DNA from 4 places in the Clostridium sp. YIM B02551 genome. Region 1 is predicted to be linked to each of the others. Evidence: riboswitches for the same ligand, from Rfam matches in the RefSeq annotation. Region 1 holds a riboswitch; each other region holds the start of a gene.
What was found. Region 1 has a riboswitch for lysine ahead of lysA (diaminopimelate decarboxylase). Riboswitches for the same ligand answer to the same signal wherever they lie in the genome.

Region 1 (5,863 bases):
TTACGTGAGCACCAAAGCGATGAAGACGACAACGCAATGCGAAGGATATAGCAAATTTAGAAGTAAAATTGGTGATGATGATACAAAGGTAACACCCCTTCCCATTTCGAACAGGACGGTTAAGCTTTGAGATGCCGATGGTACTGCACGGGAGACTGTGTGGGAGAGTAGGGAATCGCCAATAGAATCTTTTTTTGTTATTTAAAAGACTGTGTGGGAGAGGTTAAATGCATGTTATGCATTTAACGGATAATTTAGCAAAACTTGTTTTGCGTTAAAAATTATCCAGTGGCGAAGCGGAATCGCCAATTAAATCTTTTTCGTTATTATTAAAATAAAATATGGCCCCTTGGTCAAGCGGTCAAGACACCACCCTCTCACGGTGGTAACAGGGGTTCGATTCCCCTAGGGGTCACCAAAGACTTCATGTGCATATAGCATATGAAGTTTTTTTACTCTTTAGAAATTTTAAGCATGAGTATAATATTATAAACTTGTATAACAATTAAATAATCAACAAGGAAATACTAATAATCTGTTAATTAATTAAACATAACTGTGGATAAAAAAACAAGAAAGCTATAAAATAAGAACAGATGAAAGACATTCACAAAATGAAATCAAGGTGATAATATGAAATTCAACAATAATATTGAAGTGGGAGTATTTGTAGAAAGGCCGAATAGATTTAATGCTAAAGTAATACTAAATGGAGAAGAGATAGTAGTACATGTTCCTAATACTGGGAGATGCAGAGAAATATTAAAGCCTAATACTAAAATTATTTTACGTGAAGAACTAAACCCAAGTAGAAAGACAAAGTATGATTTAATTGCGGCTTATAAAGATGAAAGTAAATTAATAAATATAGATTCACAAATACCTAATAAGGTAGTGAAAGAGGCTTTACAAAAAAGAATGATTAAAGAGTTGAATGATTATGAGATTATAGAAAGCGAAAAGTTCTATGGAAGTAGTAGGTTTGACTTTAGATTGACAAATTCTTTAGGTGAAGTATATTATTTAGAAGTAAAGGGAGTTACTCTTGAATTCAATGAAAAAGCATCATTTCCAGATGCACCGACTGAGCGAGGAACTAAACATGTTTTAGAATTAATAGAAGCGAAAAAAAATGGTTACGGAGCAGGAATAATGTTTTTGATTCAAATGGAAGAGGTACTGAGCTTTACACCAAACTATATTATGGATCCTAAGTTTGGAGAAGCAGTAAAATTTGCAAAAAAAAATGGCGTTGATATTTATGCATATTCTTGTAAGGTGACAGAAAAATCAATTGAAATATTAAAGGAAATTGAAGTAAATTTATAGGTTGTTTGGGGAGTGGGTAGAATGAAGTTTAAGTATTGTCCATTATGTGGAAGAGAATTAGAACTAAAAGATAGTTGGGATGAAGGGGCAGTACCATTCTGCGAGCACGATGATACGTTGTTTTTTGATTTACCAAAGCCTTGTGCAGTAATAGCAGTTATTAAGGAAAAAGAGATTTTATTATTGAAGCAAAGTTATATATATAAAAATTCTAAAGTGCTTGTATCTGGATATGTTGGAGTAGATGAAACTGTAGAGCAAACAGTAGCAAGAGAAGTCATGGAAGAAACAGGGATACAGATAGAGAATATAGAATACTTAGGTAGTGATTTTGTATATGGCAAAGAACTATTAATGTTGACTTTTATGGCAAAATATAAGAGTGGAGATATAAATAAATCATCTGAGGTTGAAGCCTTAGAATGGATACCTTTAGAAAAGGCATTGGAACAGATGGAAGAAGATGCTATAGGAAAAAAAGTAGTAAAAAAAATACTAGAAAAATATAATTATTAATATTAATTTACATTTATATTAGTGTTTGTAGGTTGAAAAGAGTATCTTGAATAAGTTAGGAACTCTTTTTTTGTTTCATATTTCATATTAAGATAAATATTACAAATTATTTAAGATAATGTGAATATATTTTATACTGAAATTTTTAGTATTATAATATATTTAGAATAATTTTTCATGGAGGTAATTGTATGTCACAAAAAGAGTCTAAGTTTGTACCTGAGATTAAGGGAACCTTAAGGAATCATGTTATTGAGGTGCCTCAAGTTATTAGAAATTGTAGTGGAATTAAGATATTTGGCAAGAGAATAAAATCATTATTATTTACCACAGATGTAGCAATAATAAGAAATACAAATGCAGATGCTATTATTGCAGTGTACCCATTTACACCTCAACCTGTAATTACTGAGGCTCTAGTTATGGCAGCAGATGTACCTGTATTTTGTGGAGTTGGTGGAGGTATAACTCAAGGAAAAAGGGTTATTAACCTAGCATTAGATGCTGAATTTAAGGGAGCTATGGGAGTCGTATTAAATGCTCCAACATCAAATGAGATTATAAGTAAGATAAGAAAAACTATTGATATACCTATTATAGTAACTATTGTATCTGAGAATGAAAACATAGAAGAGAGAATAGAATCAGGTGCAACTATATTAAATGTTTCAGGTGGTAAGGATACTGCTGCAATTGTAAGAAAAATTAGAAGTCAGTTTCCTGAGTTCCCAGTAATTGCAACAGGAGGACCAACAGAAGAAAGTGTTGAAGAAACAATAAAAGCTGGGGCAAATGCAATAACATATACACCACCTCTTGGAGCAGATATAATGAGTAGTTTAATGGATAGATATAGGAATTCTTAATTTTTTATTGACAACTAAAAAGAGTATGTTATCATATTAACATCAAGTTGAATACAATATAATATATACCTAGGGTAGAGGAGCTATTTACTATTAGTACTTAAAAGGAACTGGCAAGTGATGATCTTTAAGGAAAGGAGAAATAGCCGAAGAGATAGCAACGGCAGAAGTTATCTCTGGTCATGAATAGAACATATTCATGATTGTCACTATAAGTGGAGAGCTACAAGGTAGGCTAATTGCAATTAATTATGATGTTTTTATTGTAATAATTGCAATATCCTATACAAAAGAACTCTACCCGTCACAGATTTTTCTGTGACTTTTATTTTTCTTTAGGAATCTATAATATTTTTAGGTTGTGGATAACATTATGAGTTTGAATTATAATCTAAGGATTTACCAGACTTCCCTAAAGAATAAAAATAGAATTAGTCGCCTGCCAAGTTTTCCTCACATGCGTTTGGAAAGGCAGATGCGAGAAAAAAATCGACGGCTCATAATCGCCTTGACGATTTTTTTATGGGGCAAATAAACAAGGGGGAATAAAGATGAAATTATTTGGTACAGCACAAATTGAGAACAATCAGCTTTATATTGGAGGAGTTGAAGCTAGTATTTTAGCTAAAGAATATGGAACACCTGTTTATGTAGTTGATGAGGAGCTAGTAAGAAATAATTGTAGAGATTACTATAAAAGCTTTCAGTGTTCAGAGGGCGGAAATAGGGTTGCTTATGCTGGGAAAGCCTTTTTAACACTAGAAATGTGTAGAATAATTAGAGATGAAGGCTTATATCTAGATGTAGTATCTGGAGGAGAATTATTTACTGCACTTAAGGCTGAATATCCTGCTGAAAAAATTTATTTTCATGGAAACAATAAAACTATAGATGAGATTAAAATGGGTATAAGTAATGGAGTTGGAAGATTTGTAGTAGATAATTTATATGAACTAGAGATATTAGATTCTATTGCTAAAGAATATGGAGTTGTTCAGAAGATATATCTAAGAATAACCCCAGGAATAGAAGCGCATACCCATGAATATATAAAAACTGGCCAAATAGACTCAAAATTTGGATTTGCTCCAGTTGGAGATCTGATTTTTGAAGCTATTAAAGCAGCATCATCTTACAAAAACATTGAATTAAGTGGGCTTCATTGTCATATTGGATCTCAAATATTTGAAATAGAACCATATGAAGATGCAACAGAAATAATGTTGAACTTATTATTTAAGGTTCAAAAAGAACTAGGAATTAAAATACCTGAATTAGATTTAGGTGGAGGATTCGGAGTTTATTATAATGAGGGAGATGAACCTAGAGAAACCAAGGAGTATTGTAAAGCAATACTTGATAAGGCAGAAGTTGTATGCAAGAAACTTGGAATGGAGATACCAACTTTATCTATTGAACCAGGACGATCAATAATAGCAAATGCTGGTACAACTTTATATACTATAGGTTCAATTAAAGATATTCCAGAAGTAAGAAAGTATGTTTCAGTAGATGGGGGTATGACTGACAATATAAGACCTGCATTATATAGAGCTGAATATAATTGTTTAGTTGTAAACAGATTAGGGGAAGAACAATATGAAGAGGTAACCATCGCAGGTAAGTGTTGTGAGTCAGGAGATATACTTATTAATGATATATCAATACCCAAAGTTGAAAGTGGAGATATATTGGCAGTATTTTCTACTGGAGCATATGGTTATTCTATGGCAAACAACTATAATAAGATTCCTAGACCTGCTGTTATTATGGTTAGTGAAGGTAAGGCTAGAGTTATTTGTAAAAGAGAAAGTTATGAAGATATATTAAGAAATGAAATATAATACAAATAGGATTCAGTTATTTTATAGCTGAATCTTATTTATTTTTTTACTCTTTAGGAATTTATAATATTTTTAATTTGTGGATAAAATTATATGCTTGAAGTACAATCTAAAGACTCACTAAAGAGTAAAAAATAGAATTAGTCGCCTGCCAAATTTTCCTCACATGCGTTTGGAAAGGCAGATGCGATAAAAAAATCGACGGCTCATAATCGCCTTGACGATTTTTTTATATTGACTAGTTAGGTTAAATTTTATAAATTCTTTATAGATTTTTTATTTTATTAAGGTTAAAATAAATAATACAAATATGATATACTATTTAATAATATCTTTATAGAAGGAGAATATTTTGAAATATATAATTGATAGAATTGAAGGAGACTTTGCTGTTTGCGAAAATGATGCAGGAGAACTTAAAGATATTGATATTTCTTTAATCCTTGGGGAAGTTGCAAGTGGAAAAGTTATAATTAGTAAGAATGAAACTTACGTTGTTGATGAGATATTAACAAAGCAGAGAGAAGAAGAAATAAATAAATTAGCAGACGGAATATGGGAGGAATAATGGAGGATAATACTAACAACTCAGAAGTTGAACAAAAAAGTATAAGTGGTTTTAAAAGATTTATATATGATTGGATATTTCCAATAGTATTGGCTATTATTGCAACAGTAATAATAAATAAGTTTTTACTATTTAAGATATATATACCTTCGGAGTCAATGAAACCAACATTGCAAGTAAATGATCAGTTATTTGTAACTAGAGTATATAAACCCGAAAATCTAAAACATGGTGATATAATTGTATTTTATTCTAGTGAACTAGGAGATACACTTATAAAAAGGCTAATCGGAATCCCTGGAGATAATGTAAAAATAAAGGGTGGAGAGGTATATATTAATGATGAAAAAATAAATGAGGACTATGTAAAATATCCATCTTCATACGACGGAGAGTTTCAAGTTCCTAAAGGAAAGTTCTTCTTTTTGGGAGATAATAGAGCAAATTCAGAAGATGCAAGATATTGGAACAATCCATTTATAGATGGCAAAGATATAAAAGGTAAAGCTCAATTAAGAGTTTATCCATTTAATAGATTCGGTTTTGTGAAATAACTAACTAGAGAAAAATGGGGTGAAGAACATTTATGTTTAAAGATAATAAGAAGTTAAAATATTTACTTATATATGGATTAATAGCAATATCTATATTAGTTACATTCAATTATTCTAAGTCACTTTTCATGACTAAACAGTTAAAATATAACGAATTCAAGACTATGCTAAAAGATAAGCAGATTG
Region 2 (5,863 bases), on a different contig from region 1:
CTAAAAGGGGAAAAAATTATGAAAAATAAAAAAGGATACAAATGGAGTGTTTTATTAGTAGTCACATTAGTTTCATTTATTACTAATGTTGATTCTACAATTACAATAATTGGTCTACCAAAAATAATGCAAGGTCTTGATATGAATGTAGCAATGGGTTTGCTAACAATAACTTCATATATTATTGCAAGTACAGTGCTTTTATTACCAGCTGGAAAATTGGCAGATATCGTTGGAAATAAAAAAATATTTATATGGGGATTTATAATATTTACTATAGGCACAGTATTATGCGGTATCGCTAATTCTGGAATAAGCTTAATTTTTTATAGAATTATTCAAGGAGTGGGATCAGCATTAGCGTTAGCAACTGCAACTCCAATAATTATTAAAACATTTCCAGATAAGCAGCTTGGATTAGCGTTAGGAATTAATTCTACATCATGGGTCATAGGAGCACTTGTAGGTCCAGTTATAGGAGGAGCATTAATAAGTGAATATGGATGGAGAACAATTTTCTTTATTACAGTTCCCTTTGCTATTATAGGAGTAATCGGAGCTTTTATAGTTCTTGAAGGTACTAATGTTAATGGGAAATTTAAAGTTGATCTTAGGGGAATTATAAGTTTTGGCATTTGTTTAACTCTTATAATGCTCGTTCTTTCAGAAGGAGAAACTTGGGGGATGTTTTATACTATTTATAATTTAGGACGTGCATTAAGTCAAACTTTGGTTATATTAACTATAGAATTAAGTATACCTTCTGAATTGGTTTCTAGAGTACTCGTAGGAATAGATAATTTCAATAGAGCACAAGAAGCTGGTAATCTTATTCACTCTATAGGCTTAAGCTTTAAATTCTTTTCAATATTTTTTATAATTACATTAATATTAGCAGCTAGCAGTTGGAGAGGTAAAATGAAAAAAATTGCATAGAAACTTTCTTACCGCAAAAGTTTTACTTTTGCGGTATTTTTACTAATTAAATTACAAAGTGATATTTCGAAAGACAGAAGGCTATAGATATAGTAAACTTAATATATTAATACATGTATATAAAGGAGGTATTTAAATGAACGCCTATTATTATGAAACTAAAATCGGTAAGATATTAATTATAGAAAATGGAAGCGCTATTACTCATATTAATTTTCAAGGAATAACTCCTAAAGAGATTAACCTAATTGAAACACCACTACTTAAACAAGCTGCAAAAGAGTTGCAGGAATATTTTGAAGGAGAAAGAAAGATTTTTAATGTTCCTCTTGAGCCCAAAGGTACAGAATTTCAACAAAAAGTTTGGAATGCACTTAAAGAAATACCTTATGGAGAGACATGTAGCTATAAAAATATTGCAGAGAAGATAGGAAATATAAAAGCATCTCGTGCAGTTGGTATGGCAAATAATAAGAATCCTATTCCTATAATTATTCCTTGTCATCGTGTTATAGGAACTAACGGAAAATTAGTAGGTTATGCTGGTGGCATAGGGATAAAAGAAAAATTATTGGAAATAGAAAACAATAGCAATGATTAAAATAATATTGCATATAGGTGATTAATATGTACAAGGAAATTAGAGAAACATTTCTTAGTTTAGCAGATGAAGAATATAAAAATTTTCAGAGTTCTTTGTGTACAAACGTTAATAATATAATTGGAGTTAGACTGCCATATTTAAGAAAAATGGCAAAACAGTTAGCAAAGGGTGAATGGAAGGCGTATATTAATTCAGCTAAGGATGACTATTTTGAGGAAGTTATGCTACAAGGTATGGTTTTAGGATATGTAAAAGCAGATGTTGATGAACGATTAAACTATATAGCAAACTTTATACATAAAATTGATAATTGGTCGGTTTGTGATAGCTTTTGTGTAGGATTAAAATTTACTAAGTTAAACCTTGAGCGTGTTTTAACATTTATAGAACCTTACATAAAATCTAAAGAAGAGTTTGAAGTTAGATTTGGAATTGTTATGTTAATTGACTACTATATTAGTGAAGAATATATTGATAAAGTGATTATATTATTAAACAGCATAAAACATGAAGGCTATTATGCAAAAATGGGGGTAGCTTGGGCCGTTTCAATGTGTTATGTTAAGTTTCCAGAAAAAACAATGAAATATTTAAATAATAATTCCCTTGATGATTTTACCTATAATAAGGCATTACAAAAAATAATTGAGTCCTTAAAAGTCAGTAAGGAAGCAAAAGCTATTATAGGAAGCATGAAAAGAAAATAAAAGGAGTAGTAAATGATATTAAAAGAAGAGGAAAAATGGAATGCAGTAATTAATAATGATGAAAATTATGATAGGATATTTTATTACGGAGTAAAAACTACAGGGATAGTTTGTAAGCCTTCTTGTAAATCGAAAGAGCCATTAAGAGATAATGTAATATTTTTTGATGATTTTGAAGAGGCAGTTGATAAAGGCTTTCGTCCATGTAAAAGATGTCGACCAGATCTTTTGAATTTTAATCCAACTGATGAACTTGCATTTAGGATTAAAAAATTATTTGATTCATATTATTCAAGTAATATAGAAATGGAAGAGAAATTAAAAGCTTTAGGAGTAAGTCAGAACCATATGATAAAAGTCTTTTCTGATAAATTTGGTATTACACCAGTAAAATATATTAATGCACTTAGAATTGAGAAGGCACTAGATTTACTTGAGAACACAGATGATACCGTAATCAATATTGCACTTTTATGTGGATTTGAAAGCACTTCAAATTTTTATGGATTTTTTAAAAAACAAATAGGAATGACTCCAAGTGAGTATAGAAGTAGATTATAGATAATCTACTTATTTTTTTGATAACTAATGGAAAGTAAGCTTTACATTATGGGAAAATAATGCTATTATATATATGGAAAGTACACTTTCCATGAGAGGAGGTATATCTTTGAAAAATCGATTAGAAGAAATAAGAAAAGAACGAGGAATTAAACAAGAAGAACTTGCTGAAGCATTAGAGGTTTCTAGGCAAACTATAGGATCATTAGAAAATGGCAGATATAATCCTTCTATAATATTAGCTTTTAAAATAGCAAGGTATTTTAATATGAACATCGAAGATATTTTTATATATGAGGAGGAAGAGAAATGAATAATAAAAAAACTCTTATGTATTTAGTTTTATTAATTTTAGGTGTTGCTATGTTACTTTTGGGAAAATTCATAATGGCAGATGAGAATATAAAAAATATTTCAGGTATTTGTCTTGGATTTGGTTCTGCATTTTTTGTTTTAGGTATAGGAAACCTAGTTGGTAATTTCTTTACCACAAGATTAGAAGATGAAAAGATTAAAAAACTAAAGGATATTGAAGTAAATGATGAACGTAATATTAGAATAAAAGAAAAATCAGGTTATATGGTGAGTAAAATAATGAACTTTATAATTTGTATACTGGTTTTAGCCTTAGGATTTATGAATGCAGATAGGTTAGTTTTAATTCTTGTTTCGTCATTGCTTCTAATAGAAGGGATACTATTTATAGGCTTTTCAAATTACTATTCAAAAAGAATGTAGTTTATATTTGTATCATAAAATTATTGGTGGAGTATAACTCCACCTTTTAAATTTGAGGAGAATTCAATATTGTAAAAAATATACAAATATGGGTTGACTTAGGAAGATATGTAAGGTAAACTTATTTTATAATTTAATATAACCTCACTTATGTAGGTGGGGTAGAGGCGCGATATTTAACAGTTTTTAGTGGAGTTTGAGAAGCAATGATACTAATAGGAAGGAAATGTCGCCGAAGCTTATAATATTCTCAGTATTATTTGCTGGGTCTGTAGTTAAGAGCTACAGGACTGTCTCAATAAACTTCCCAGTTTATTGAGTTGTGCTATCTCATTTGGGAAGGGAGAGGAATTAAGGGCAAATATGCTAGTTGCGATCTGAGTTCACCTCAGATCTTTTTTTATACTCAAATTGAAAACAAAGGTGGCAGTGAAGCCATTTAAAAGATAAAGATAAATTAAAAGTTGTGAAAGGGGAAGGGAAATATGAGAAGAAAATTATCTGTGTTATTGGCAGCTGTACTGTGTATATCTGCATTAGGTATGACAAGTTGTGGGACAAGCAAAACAAATGAAGCAAGTACCAAAGAAGAAACTTTTAAGGTTGGTCTTGAAGCTGGCTATGCACCATTTAACTGGACTCAAATGGATGATTCAAATGGTGGAGTTAAAATCGATGGTAGTGCAGAATATGCAGGAGGTTATGATATAGAGATAGCAAAAAAGATTGCGCAAGGGCTAGGTAAAAAATTAGTTATAGTAAAGACAGAATGGGATGGACTTGTACCTGCATTAACCTCAGGTAAGATTGATGCAATTATTGCAGGTATGTCTCCTACAGCAGAACGTAAGAAAACAATTGATTTTTCAAATAACTATTATAAATCAAATTTGGTTATGGTTGTAAAGAAAGGCGGAAAGTATGATGGTGCAACATCAATTCAAGACTTTAAGGATGCTAAAATTACAGCACAATTAAATACATTTCATTACACAGTAATTGATCAAATTCAAGGAGTTAGTAAACAACCAGCCATGGATAATTTTCCAGCTATGAGAGTTGCGCTTGAATCAGGCATGATTGATGGTTACGTATCAGAAAAGCCTGAAGGCGTTAGTGCTGAAACTGCAAATAACAATTTTAAGATGGTTGAGTTTAAAACTGGATTTAAAACATCGGATGATGATACAGCGATAGCAGTAGGAGTAGCTAAGGGAAGTGAATTAACTCCAAAGATAAATGAAATCTTATCAGGTATTTCAGAAGATGAACAGACAAAAATTATGGATACTGCAATAAAAAATCAGCCTGCAGCAAAGTAATAATTATTATAAACCGAGTGCAGTTAATGTAGTCGGTTTTGTAATATTTTAAAGTATTAAAATAGAAAGAGGCGAAAATATGAGTTCGGAGTGGATAATAAGAATTATATCTCAAAATGGGCCAATGTTTATTCGTGGTGCAGGCATTACGCTATTAATATCCGTAATTGGAACTATATTAGGTTCAATCATAGGGTTATTTATAGGAGTTGTACGTACGATTCCAATGCCTCAAAGAGGCATAGAAAGATATTTGTTAAAATTGATTAATATCGTCTTTTCAATTTATATTGAATTCTTTCGAGGGACACCAATGATTGTGCAAGCAATGGTTATATATTATGGTTCTGCACTAGCTTTTGGAATAGATATGAACAGATTTTATGCAGCAATTTTTATAGTTTCAATTAATACAGGTGCATATATGTCTGAAATTGTTCGAGGTGGAATTGTTTCAATAGATAAGGGGCAATTTGAGGCTGCTAATGCAATTGGAATGAATCATATACAAACAATGTTAAACGTTATTCTGCCACAAGTAATTAGAAATATTTTACCAGCTACAGGAAATGAGTTTGTAATTAATATAAAGGACACCTCAGTACTTAATGTTATCTCAGTAACGGAACTATACTTTCAAACTAAATCAATTGCAGGAAATAATTTTAGATATTTTGAATCGTTCTTTGTTGCCTGTGTTATCTATTTTGTTATGACTTTTACAGTAACAAGGATATTACGTTTTATAGAAAGAAAATTAGATGGACCAGAAAACTATATTATGTATGCTAATCAGATGCAAGTAGAAACACCAGAGGATATAGTAAAGCGTTCTAATAATTACGATAATATATTTTGACGTGGAGGTGAAAGTGATGGAAAAAGTAATAGATATCAGACATCTAAGCAAATCCTTTGGAACACATGAAGTGCTGAGAGATATAGACTTTTCAGTGAAAAAGGGGGAAGTAATATGTATTATAGGTTCTTCAGGT
Region 3 (5,863 bases), on a different contig from region 1:
TATAGATAAAATGTATACCGAGTTAACAAATTTAGATTCTGTTGATTATTTATTTAAGGGAGAATTAAATAATACATCAATGAGAACAATTTTAGGATCAATAGGTTCTAGAGTATTTGGAGTAAGTAGCCAAGATTTAATTAAAATAATGAAAGCTAAAGACTATGAGATTAGTGAAGGCAGAATGCCAGTAAATAATGATGAAATTATTTTAAACGAGGATTATGCAAAAGCTAATGGATATAAAGTGGGAGAATTTATAGGAAATGATGTAGATGATTATGAATCTCTTACTGGAAAGAAAAAAGTTACTGGCTTTATAAAAAGTAATGAGATAATAAACTACTATATAAATAATGATATAAAAGAAGACGCAAGAAATACTGGATATATTGTAATCTTTAATAATGAAGATGGGTTAAATAAGATTGTTGAAAAATATAAAAATAATATTCAAGCTATCGATGAAAAAACTTATAGTGGATTTGTTAATTCTTTTAATAACAGTTTTAAAGGATTAGGCATATTTATAATGATTTTCTTCATAATACTTGAATGGATAGTACTTGGAAACTTATTTTATATAAATATGTTATCAAGAAAAGAAGAGTTAGCACTAATGAATGCATTAGGAAGAAGTAAAAGTTGGATTATATTAAACCTACTCAAAGAAAACTTTTTGGTTGTAGTATGTGCATTTGTACTAGGCGCAATACTTGGCTTATTTGGCACTGTAGTAATAAATGAGGTGTATTTAAAAGCTCACGGACAAGGAATAGATATAGTAAATGGAAGGCATTTGTTCTATTCTAGTCTATTACCAATAATATTAGGATTAACAGTAATAGTACCTATAAAAAGATTTTTCCGAAAAGTTGATTTGATTGAGATTTTAGAAGGTAGATAATAGATGTATAAATCATTCTGACATTAGCTGCATCTTAAGATGATGATTAATAAAATTGTCCTCTCAAGATACAGCTTTTTAATATTATATAAACTTCATGTTAGGAAATATTTTACGTAAGTAAATATCGTTAAATTCTTTATCTAAATGTTTATAATATATATTGTTAGTTTGAGTAAATGAGGATCTTTCTACTGATCTAAGTATAGCTGAAACAGAAATAAATACATCAAAGCAAATATAAATAAAAAGAAGTGATGCTATTAGCTCCCCTTCAGGTCTAGGAATTAAGCAGATTAGCAGCGCTACGTTAGGATATAGATATCTGATAAACAATATTCCAGATAAAGTCCAGAAGAGGGAATACATAAGACATACTCTGCCGTTTATGTTAAAGGGAATATTGCTATAATCCCAGGAAACACTACCAAAAAATTTTTCTTGTAAAAAGCTAAATATATATTCAACTAAAGAACCATAGAAAAAACTACCTAGAGCTAATTTAAGTAGATTTGCTCTAAAGGAATTGAGTAAGAAGAGAAAAACAACAGCGCCAACACCATATATGGGGCAGAAGGGACCAAAGAGCAGTCCTTTTCTACTCTCTATATACCCATTTTTTATAAAACACCAAAAACTTTCTATTAAAAAACCACCGATACTAAATAAAATAAGAATCCAGAATAATTCATAAAGTTCGAAGCCTTTTACTTGCCTAGTCCATATAGATTTTGTTTTATCACTATCTTGATTAGAATAAAATAGAAGCATTTTACTATCAATTTTAATATTCTGCATTTTATAATCTCCAATACGCTTATTGCAATATGTATAGGATTTTTTATAGGAAGTTGAACTTAAAATCCTATAAAAGGTAAGCTTCTATAAATATATTATTTGAAAATATATTTAATGAATTAAAAATATTTTATCTCTACTATTTTATTAATGTGAAAATTGATGGATTTATTCAAAACATATGGATATAATTTAAATGTGAAATTACAGGTGCTAATAAAAAGTTAAAGGTGGAAACATATGAGAAACTTAAAAATATCATTACAATATGATGGAACAAGATATAAAGGATGGCAAAGACAGAAGGAAAATTCGCCAACTATACAAGAGAAAATTGAATCTGTTTTGTCTAAAATGACAGGAGAAGAAATTCAAGTAATAGGTTGTGGAAGAACTGATTCAGGAGTACATGCTGAAAACTATGTAGCTAATTTCCGTACAAATAGTAATATGTCTATAGATGAAATGCTTGATTATTTATATGAATATTTGCCAGAAGATATAGTTGTTAAAAGTATGAAAGATACAACAGAAAGATTTCATGCAAGATATAATGTCAAATCAAAAACTTATGTATATAGAATATATAATGGCAGGTTTAGAAATGTATTTAATAGAAAGTATACATATCATACAAATGAGAAACTAAATTTAGATGATATGAAAAAAGCATCAGAGTTCTTAATTGGGACTCATGATTTTCAAAGTTTTACAAGCTTAAAATCCAATTCTAAATCAACGGTAAGAACCATTAATTATATTAATATAACTGAGAATGATGGAATGATTGAGGTAGAGGTAAATGGTAATGGATTCTTATGGAATATGGTAAGAATAATTGTTGGAACCCTATTAGAAGTTGGAGTAGGAAAGCTTAATGTTAAGGATGTAGAAAGAATATTAGATGAGAAGAAAAGAGCAGAAGCAGGACCTATAGCTCAAGCCAAGGGATTATGCCTAAAAAGTGTTCAATACTAATTAAGATAAGAGGGCTAGTTAAAATCTTTTAAATAGATTTTAGCTAGCCCTTTAAAACATTACTTGCGTGGACTTAATTGTGTTAAGGTCTTGCTTAATTTTTTGAAATTATCATAAGAGTCCACAAATCTTGCTCTAACTATAAAAGTTTTATTTTTTTTATATTTAATTTTTATCCTATCTTTGTCAGCGATTATTTCTTTAATTTCATTTACGGTAAATTGCTTTTTTGAAATACCTATAGTATTTATTGTTATATTTGAGTCTTCTATAATAACAAACTCACAGTTTTTCCTTATAAGTACTCCAGAAGAACTTATTATTCCAGGAAGAAAAATGGCATAAATACCTAAAAGATAAAAAATAAAAAAGCTGCTTTTTGATTGTAGATAAAATATAATACTTAGCACTGTAAGTGCAATTAAACCAGATCCTAAAATTAAAGAATTTTTGGTTAATAAACTTTTATTATAATAAAAACTAGATTTTCTCATATAATTCGCCCCTTATACTTCAGAATATATAAATATGCTACTTAACTCATTATATATAATGTAGCATTAATGGCAAGTATAGTAAATATTAAAAATATACAAAATAAATTACAATTTTCATAGATTTTAATATTTATTTATAAAGATTAAAATTCATGAGAGTTGGCGAAAACAATAGAAAATCAAAGATAAAGATAGAAATTTTGCAGAATTCAAGAAATTAATAAATTGTAAAAATTACTATTGACCAATTATAATGTCGAAGTATATAATAAGTTGGAAGTTAAAACAATATAGTCTAGATAGAGGCGCGAAGTTTAAGAGTAAAATTGCTGAGGTAAGCACAATGAAGCAATTTGAAAGGAAACTTTGCCGAAGTGTACAACCGATGCTTTAAGGTTGTAATGCTGGGCTTGCATAAAATATATGCAAGACTGTCACAAAGTCGTTTGTGGAGAGCTATCACTGATGCGTGTTTAATATATTTTCGTATTTACCTTTATGTATGAATATATTGATGCCCTGAGTGAATGCTCAGGGTTTTTTTAATTTTTAAAAGAAAATTATTTTTAAGGAGGACAAAATGAGTAACTCAAATTCTCAAATAGAGGGAAACAATCAAGAACTTAAAAGAAGTTTAAAGGCAAGACATTTAAATATGATAGCCTTAGGTGGTTCAATTGGAACAGGTATATTTGTAGCTTTAGGAGCAACAATTAATCAAGCAGGACCAGGAGGAGCGTTAGTAGCTTATGGATGTATTGCAGTTATGGTATATTTCCTAATAACGAGTTTAGGAGAAATGGCAACTTTCATGCCTGTATCAGGATCATTTAGTGTATATGCAACTAAATTTGTTGATCCAGCATTAGGCTTTGCGCTTGGTTGGAATTATTGGTATAACTGGGCAATAACTGTAGCAGCTGAATTAGTTGCTGGATCGTTATTAATGAAGTTTTGGTTCCCTAACGTACCAGCAGTATTATGGAGTGCAATATTCTTAGTTATAATAGTTGCATTAAACATATTATCAGCAAAATCTTATGGAGAATCTGAATTCTGGTTTGCTGGAATTAAGGTAGTTACAGTAATAGTATTTTTAGTTATAGGAGTTGCAACTATATTAGGAATTCTTGGAGGAAATGCAGTTGGATTCAAGAATTTTACTGTTGATGGAGCACCATTTGTTGGTGGATTTAAATCAATATTTATGATATTCTTAATAGCTGGTTTTTCATTCCAAGGAACTGAGCTTATTGGAGTAGCAGCTGGAGAAAGTGAAAATCCAGAAAAAACTATTCCTAAAGCTATTAATTCTGTATTTTGGAGAATATTAATATTTTATATAGGAACAATCTTTGTAGTTGGAGCAATAATTCCTTATACTCAAGCTGGTGTTGATACAAGCCCATTTACACTAATATTTGAAAAAGCAGGAATTGCAGCAGCAGCATCATTAATGAATGCAGTTATATTAACTTCTGTACTATCTTGTGGGAATTCAGGTATGTATGCATCTAGCAGAATGCTATTTGCTATGGCAAAAGAAGGTATGGCACCTAAGTGGTTAGGTAAAGTTAATTCAAAAGGTGTTCCTATAAATGCAGTACTTTTAACAACATTAGTAGCAGCAGCTTGTTTCTTAACTGGTATATATGCGGAAAGTACAGTATATGTATGGTTAGTTGCAGCATCAGGTTTGGCAGGTTTTGTTGCTTGGCTTGGTATAGCACTTTGTCATTTCCGTTTTAGAAGAGCATATGTTGCACAAAAGCAAGATATGAGTAAGTTAAAATATAAAGCTAAGTTATTCCCGATAGGACCAATAATAGCATTAGCTCTATGTACCGTTGTTGTTTTAGGACAAGGAGTTAGCTATATTGAAGCCGAAAATATTGATTGGGGTGGACTAATTTCTTCCTATATTGGACTACCTTTATTCTTAGGAATATGGATTGTTTACAAATTGAAATACAAAACAAAGGTAGTAAAGTTAGAGGATGTAGAGTTCGATAATGTTGAACCACAGGAATTAGAAGAGTCCGTAGGATAAACTACTATAAATATTAAAATGTAATTAGAGCAGTAAGCAATAAATAATATGTAAACATAAATAAATATAATAGGTTTTAGGGGCATTGACGTCTCAGTATGCAATAATAGGCATGCTGAGACGTCTTAATTTATTTTAAAACAACAAATTTAAACACGAGTTGTGTAAATGTTTAAATTTGTTATATAATTTTTCTATTAGTAATATTTTTGAGAAAAATTCATTCATAGTAAGGGTGTATCATTTTATGAAAAGGATAGATAAGGTATATAAAACGTTATATGAGTTTTGTTTAAGGCAATATAAAAGTGGAGAAAATATAATAGGAATATCAGCCATAGAGCTTTCTAAAACTCTAGAGATACAAAGAACAAATGCATCTAGTGACCTTAATAAACTATATAGCCAGGGAAGAGTGGAAAAGATTGAAGGTAAGCCTGTATTATACAAGGTCTTAGATGAATCAATCTTTAAACATAGTGAAACAAGTATAGATGTATTTGAAAATGTATTAGGAGCAAGCGTATCTTTAAGAAACTCAATATTGCAAGCTAAATCAGCTATAGTATATCCGCCAGATGGGCTTCATACTATTTTGCTTGGAGAAACTGGCACAGGTAAGTCTATGTTTGC
Region 4 (5,863 bases), on a different contig from region 1:
TAGAATAGTCTGTAGGATACTGAAAGGAGTGAAAATTGTGGAAGTTCAAATTAAATATTCTTCTGAACTTATAAATGAGTGTTTAGAAACTATTGACTAGAGAAATAACCTAAAAGATAACCTTAGGTTATTTTTATTTTATCTATTTTTATAATGTACTTGAACTAACCCTGAAGAATAAGACTTACTTTCTACATATTGAACTTCTTTAGTTGGACGCCCATCTTGGAATAGTCTCTTTCCATCCCCCAATAATATTGGAATTATAGATATAATATATTCATCAAAAAGATTTTCCCTAAGAATCTCATTTACTACTTCAGCTCCTCCGTCAACAAAAATATCTTTTCCAGCTTTCTTTTTCAATTCTTCTATAAGCTTCTTTATATCTCCTGAGTAGTATTCAACCTCATTAGATTCTTTTTTCTTTCTAGAAATTATATAGCACTTTTTATCTTTATGAGGAAACTCAATACCAAAAGAACATACTTTATCATATGTCTTTCTGCCCATTATTACAGTATCTATTCTGTCTATAAACTTTGCATATCCATAGTCTTCACCATCTACTTCAACTTGTGAGAGCCAGCTAATATCATCTTCTTTTGTTGCTATATAGCCATCTAAACTCATTGCTATATATAAAACTACGTTTCTTTCACTCATGTAATTCCCTCCTTAGATAATAATATTTATAAGATTATACCACAAATTACCTAATATATTTTATAAAAAGTAAAAAACAGATATTTCTATCTGTCTTTTACTTTTAGCTAAAAATATATTATTAAATACCTCTATTAGTTTGAAAACTTTGAGTGTTCCTTTTTCTATTGAGGTGTATAGAACATTTGAGTAGCATAATATCTACCATTACTATAATATATTCCTATTCCGATTTCTTTAAATGCACTGTTGAGTATATTGGCTCTATGTCCTGGAGAATTCATCCATTGAGTAACAGTATATGCACCATTTGGTGTCATTCCTGTAGATGTATATATATTCTCACCCATAGTTGCATATTTAAAACCATTATTAGTAAGCATTTGTCCTGGATCTCCATAAGTTGGTGATGTATGAGAAAAATAGTTTTTATCATACATATCTCTAGCTTTCATTGCTGCTAGTTTTGACACACCTGCATTAAGCTTAAGTGGTTGTAGTCCTTGCTTTGTTCTTTCAGCATTTGTATTAGTTAATATATCATTTACAACATCTCCAGTAGTAACACCTGGGTTTCCGCTGTTAGGTGTATTAGGGTTTCCTGATGGGTTAGTTCCTTCAGGAATATTATTGTTAGTTGGAGGTTTTGGATTATTATTTGAGTTTGGAGGATTTGTATTTTGTACATTTCCATCCCCTGGATTTGTATTAGGTTGATTCAATGTACCATTTGTATTATTCTGATCTCCAGTTGTACCTGTTGTGTCTCCTGTTGTATCATTTCCGCCAGATTGATTAGGAACTACTTGCGGTTTAATTGGTGAAGTTCCTTTTTGACAACCTATTACAGTAAAACTTAAAATAGAAAAACTTAATATTACTGAAATAAACTTTTTCATATAATCACCTCACCATTATTTTGAGCAAATTTAAGAATAATAAAATAATAACTTAGAGGTAATTGAGTAAAAAAAAGGAGAGCAATAATTTTTATTTTTTTTGCTCTTCTTTAAAATAATTTTTTTATTTTAATTCTAAAATTTCATTTATATGATTTTTATAGAAAACTTAATTTATTCCTACATAAATAAATTATTAGTTGAACTTAAAACCATCTAATTTTACTTTTAATTCATCACTTATTTCAGTTAGTGGAAGTCTTAGTTCTGGGGATTCAATTAATCCTATCTTATTTAAGATATATTTAAGTGGTGCTGGATTTGGTTCTGCAAATAGCATAGGGACAAATTGATATAGTTCTTTCCATATCTTCAAAGCTTCTTCATGGTTATTTTCTTTAACCTTATTATATACCTCTATAAAGCTTTCAGTGTGAATATGAGATGAAGCCAATATTCCACCATGACCTCCAAGGGTTAGTGTAGTATAGAAAAAGCTATCTTCACCAGTCAAAATTGAAAAATCCTTTGGAGGATTGATAAGAAGATCTGTTGTTTGCTTTATATCTCCTGATGCATCTTTTATTCCTACAATATTTTTTAATTCAGCTAATTTATAAATAGTACTATTTTCAATATTTCTACCTGTTCTATATGGAATATTATATAAAATTATATCTAAATCAGTTGCTTCAGAAATACTCTTAAAATGTTCATATATTCCCCTTTGATCAGGTCTAGAATAATATGGTGAAACTGATAATATACCATCTACATTATATTTTTCTACAACCTTTAGTTTTTCTTTTACTTTTTTAGTATTGTTTCCACCTAATCCAAAATATACTGGAACTTTATTATTAACATATTCCATTGTTTTTTCTACGATAGTTTCATATTCCTTATCCTCAATAGTTGGACTTTCTCCTGTTGTTCCTAATGGCATAAATCCGCTAACACCTTTAGCTAAATAGTACTCTACCATTCTCTTATATGATATTAAATCTAATTCATCATTTTTAAATGGTGTAATTAATGGAACAAAAACTCCTTGAATTGACATAACATACCTCCTAAAATAGCAAATTAAAAAATCGTCAAGGCGATTATGAGCCGTCGATTTTTTTCTCGCATCTGCCTTTCCAAACGCATGTGAGGAAAAATTGGCAGGCGACTAATTCTATTTTTTTACTCTTTAGGGCAACCTTCGATTGTAATCCAAATTTATAATTTTAACCATAAACTTAAAATATTGTAAATCCCTAAAGCGTAAAAAAAAACCTTGGAGAATACCAAGGTTAAATTATTCTTAATTTATTTAATCGAATAAATTTCCATGTATAGCACTCCACAAAAAACTTGTGACAGTCTTGCATATATTTTATACAAAACCAGCAATATAGCCTTAAAGCATTAGCTATACACTTCGGCGATGGTTCCTTTTCCAAAACATCTACGTGCTTACCTCCGTAATGGTACTCATAAACATCGCGCCTCTATCTCAAAAAATATTTACTTTTTTGTTAATTATACCTTTATATTTAACATTTATCAAGGGTTTATTTTTACATAGTTTACTTAAAAAATATAAATACTAATAGAGTAAATAATAGTTTAGGGAGGTTTTATAACATGGATACATTAAAAGATTGGGATTCTTGGAAAGCTACCTTAGGTAAAGCTGTAGATGCTGGTGAAACTGTTGGACTTTCTGATAAAACTATTACTGGAGTTGCTGAAAAAGTAGGCACATTTCTTTCAAATAATGTTGATCCAAGAAATCACGAGGAAAGACTTCTTAAAGAATTGTGGGATGCTGCTGATGAAAATGACAGAAATACGCTAGCTAAACTAGTTGTAAAAATTGCTGATAAATAAGTATTTAATTTTCTTATACAAAAAGTGGGAAAGACTATTTTCATAGTTCTTTCCCATCACTTATATAATGCAAAAATCATATTACATCTCATGGAACTCTTAGTTCAAACGTCTAAGAGCTCTATGTAACATGTAAATTCTTTAATTTATTATATATACTATTTATTTAAGTCTTCAATAAGTTCCGAACTTAAATTTCCTTTTGCGATTTCTCTAACTTCTCCTGTCATCCTTACATTCCAGTTGTCATCAATTTCAATAATTAGCTCTCCACCTAGCATCTTAATTTTAACTTTATCATTTACTAATCCTCTTTTTCTTAAAACAGATGCAACTGCACAAGAAGAACTTCCTGAAGCTAGCGTAAATCCAGCCCCTCTTTCCCATATTAGTATTTGAGCTTCATCCTTAGAAATCACTTTTGCAAATTGAGTATTAATTCTATTTGGAAACTCTTTATAATTTTCTATTAATTGTCCGAATGCTTTTATTTCATCCATATCTAATTCATCTTTTATTATTACACAATGTGGATTTCCTAAGGAAACACAATTTATTTCAAATTCCTTATTGTTTAGCGTTATTTTTTCACCTATAACTTCTTCACTTTTAAAGTTTGTAGGAATATCACCAGCTTTAAAAATTGCTTTTCCCATATCAACTGTAATTAACTTAGCCTTTGAATTAGATGTTTCAACAATATTAGCCTTAACTATTCCGCCTTTTGTCTCAACCGTAAAAACTTCATTATTAGTAAAACCATAATCATAAATATACTTACAAAATATTCTTAGCCCATTACCGCTTTTTTCAGCTTCTGAACCATCTGGATTATATATTCTTAATCCAAAATCAGCTTTTTCTGATTTTACTTTAAGTAATATTCCATCAGAACCTATACCAAAATTAACATTACAAATTCTTTTAATAGCCCTATCAGTAAGAGTGAAATCAATTCTATCTTCTTCCAAAACTATGTATTCATTCCCCAAGCCATGAGTTTTAACAAAAAAATTATCTTTCATCTTCATCTTCCTTTTCTTAAATAATATTAAAATTATATCAAATTTCCAAAATTAATAAAACTGCAATCTATTGTAATCATAATTCTTGAATTCCTAAAAGTTTTTATTGTCCACTTAATATATCCTTTAAACTTATATTTAGTGAGTTTGAAGCCTCTTGTAACTTATCTGCTTGCTCTTTGGCATCATTAGCAGTTTTATATCCTTTAGCCGCAATTATTACAGTGTCTAATCCCTTAATATAATTATTATGTATTCCGTTTATTTCACTACTATGTTCCAATGTCTCTGCATGGTTTTTAAGTATTATAAGTTCATCAGTATTTTCTTTAATATTTTTTCCTTCTTTAATAGCATCTATATTTTCTGCTGCATGCGAAGAAATTGAGCTAATACTCTTAAAATATGTATAATCTGTCTTATATCTGTTTATTTCATAGCTTATAGATTTTTTAGTAATAAAAATATTATAGGCGCTTACTCCCAAGGTTAATATCAATAATACTATTATAATTCCTTTTATTACTCCTTTTATAAATTTTATTGCTAAAAATAAAAATACTATAGCAACCAAGGCTATGATAATATTATCAGTGCTTAATCCCATTGTTATTTCCTCCATTTATTTAGAAATATTTTCTTTATACCTATGTATTATATCATGATACTTTACACATTCATTTATTTTTGACAAAATTGAGAAAAAAGCAACTAAAATACGAGAAAATATTTCTTATATCTTAGTTACTTATTAAAATATATTATACATTAAAGTTTATGTAGTTACCTGAGTTATCTGACGTTCCTGAAGTAAGGGTATCCACACTGCTATACATAGCATAGGGATTTGTACTTAATATACTTGAAACAGAACTTTTATATGTACCATTTTCTATTGATTCATATTGTCCTAAAATATTAGTATCTATTGGATCACCATTAGGAGAAGTACTCTGAAGAAGTGATAGTATATTTGAATCTTCTAATGTTACACTATTTGCACTTGGTGCCACATCCTTTGGAATACTTAAATCACCTGACTTACTATATTCCAAGGGGATACCGTAATTAGGTTCGACTTGCTTGTAAATATCTGTTAATTCCAAATCTGTTGTTCCACCAAAATAATTCTTCTTTAGATAGCTATTATTAACACTTGAATCAACATTTTCAATTAGTGGTACTGCAGCTGATACAGTATTTGAACTTGGATTAATATTTTTCCATAAAGAAGACAAGGTATAATTGTTCATAACACTATTAACATCCAATGTAATCACCTCATTTTAATATAAGTAAAATCAACTATTTATTAAATTATAGCATTTTACAAAACTCGAAATATGTAAATACTAATAAGATTTTATGAAGATATTGTTAATTATAAGTCACAAA

Region 2: it holds a riboswitch for lysine, as region 1 does, so the genes downstream of both, L1S47_RS01045 (transporter substrate-binding domain-containing protein) here and lysA (diaminopimelate decarboxylase) in region 1, are expected to answer to the same signal.
Region 3: it holds a riboswitch for lysine, as region 1 does, so the genes downstream of both, L1S47_RS07875 (amino acid permease) here and lysA (diaminopimelate decarboxylase) in region 1, are expected to answer to the same signal.
Region 4: it holds a riboswitch for lysine, as region 1 does, so the genes downstream of both, dapA (4-hydroxy-tetrahydrodipicolinate synthase) here and lysA (diaminopimelate decarboxylase) in region 1, are expected to answer to the same signal.

The regions. Positions count from the first base shown of each region.
Region 1 covers NZ_JAKGTF010000002.1:323,094-328,956, reverse strand. The annotation lists rRNA gene rrf (5S ribosomal RNA) at 68-184, shown strand; tRNA gene L1S47_RS04220 (tRNA-Glu) at 344-418, shown strand; gene sfsA (DNA/RNA nuclease SfsA) at 634-1,329, shown strand; gene L1S47_RS04210 (NAD(+) diphosphatase) at 1,351-1,845, shown strand; gene L1S47_RS04205 (hydrolase) at 2,037-2,711, shown strand; lysine riboswitch at 2,779-2,945, shown strand; gene lysA (diaminopimelate decarboxylase) at 3,263-4,555, shown strand; gene L1S47_RS04195 (DUF3006 domain-containing protein) at 4,908-5,123, shown strand; gene lepB (signal peptidase I) at 5,123-5,677, shown strand; gene ftsH (ATP-dependent zinc metalloprotease FtsH) at 5,710-5,863, shown strand, end outside.
Region 2 covers NZ_JAKGTF010000001.1:188,346-194,208, forward strand. The annotation lists gene L1S47_RS01015 (MFS transporter) at 19-936, shown strand; gene L1S47_RS01020 (methylated-DNA--[protein]-cysteine S-methyltransferase) at 1,073-1,537, shown strand; gene L1S47_RS01025 (DNA alkylation repair protein) at 1,564-2,247, shown strand; gene L1S47_RS01030 (bifunctional transcriptional activator/DNA repair enzyme AdaA) at 2,260-2,808, shown strand; gene L1S47_RS01035 (helix-turn-helix transcriptional regulator) at 2,918-3,121, shown strand; gene L1S47_RS01040 (hypothetical protein) at 3,118-3,546, shown strand; lysine riboswitch at 3,701-3,882, shown strand; gene L1S47_RS01045 (transporter substrate-binding domain-containing protein) at 4,089-4,868, shown strand; gene L1S47_RS01050 (amino acid ABC transporter permease) at 4,948-5,727, shown strand; gene L1S47_RS01055 (amino acid ABC transporter ATP-binding protein) at 5,744-5,863, shown strand, end outside.
Region 3 covers NZ_JAKGTF010000005.1:164,836-170,698, reverse strand. The annotation lists gene L1S47_RS07895 (FtsX-like permease family protein) at 1-907, shown strand, start outside; gene L1S47_RS07890 (putative ABC transporter permease) at 992-1,705, opposite strand; gene truA (tRNA pseudouridine(38-40) synthase TruA) at 1,946-2,683, shown strand; gene L1S47_RS07880 (hypothetical protein) at 2,743-3,177, opposite strand; lysine riboswitch at 3,473-3,647, shown strand; gene L1S47_RS07875 (amino acid permease) at 3,761-5,230, shown strand; gene L1S47_RS07870 (sigma 54-interacting transcriptional regulator) at 5,478-5,863, shown strand, end outside.
Region 4 covers NZ_JAKGTF010000003.1:200,018-205,880, forward strand. The annotation lists gene L1S47_RS05180 (dihydrofolate reductase family protein) at 139-666, opposite strand; gene L1S47_RS05185 (CAP domain-containing protein) at 831-1,565, opposite strand; gene dapA (4-hydroxy-tetrahydrodipicolinate synthase) at 1,762-2,628, opposite strand; lysine riboswitch at 2,899-3,072, opposite strand; gene L1S47_RS05195 (DUF3243 domain-containing protein) at 3,198-3,443, shown strand; gene dapF (diaminopimelate epimerase) at 3,602-4,468, opposite strand; gene L1S47_RS05205 (hypothetical protein) at 4,572-5,075, opposite strand; gene L1S47_RS05210 (hypothetical protein) at 5,230-5,739, opposite strand.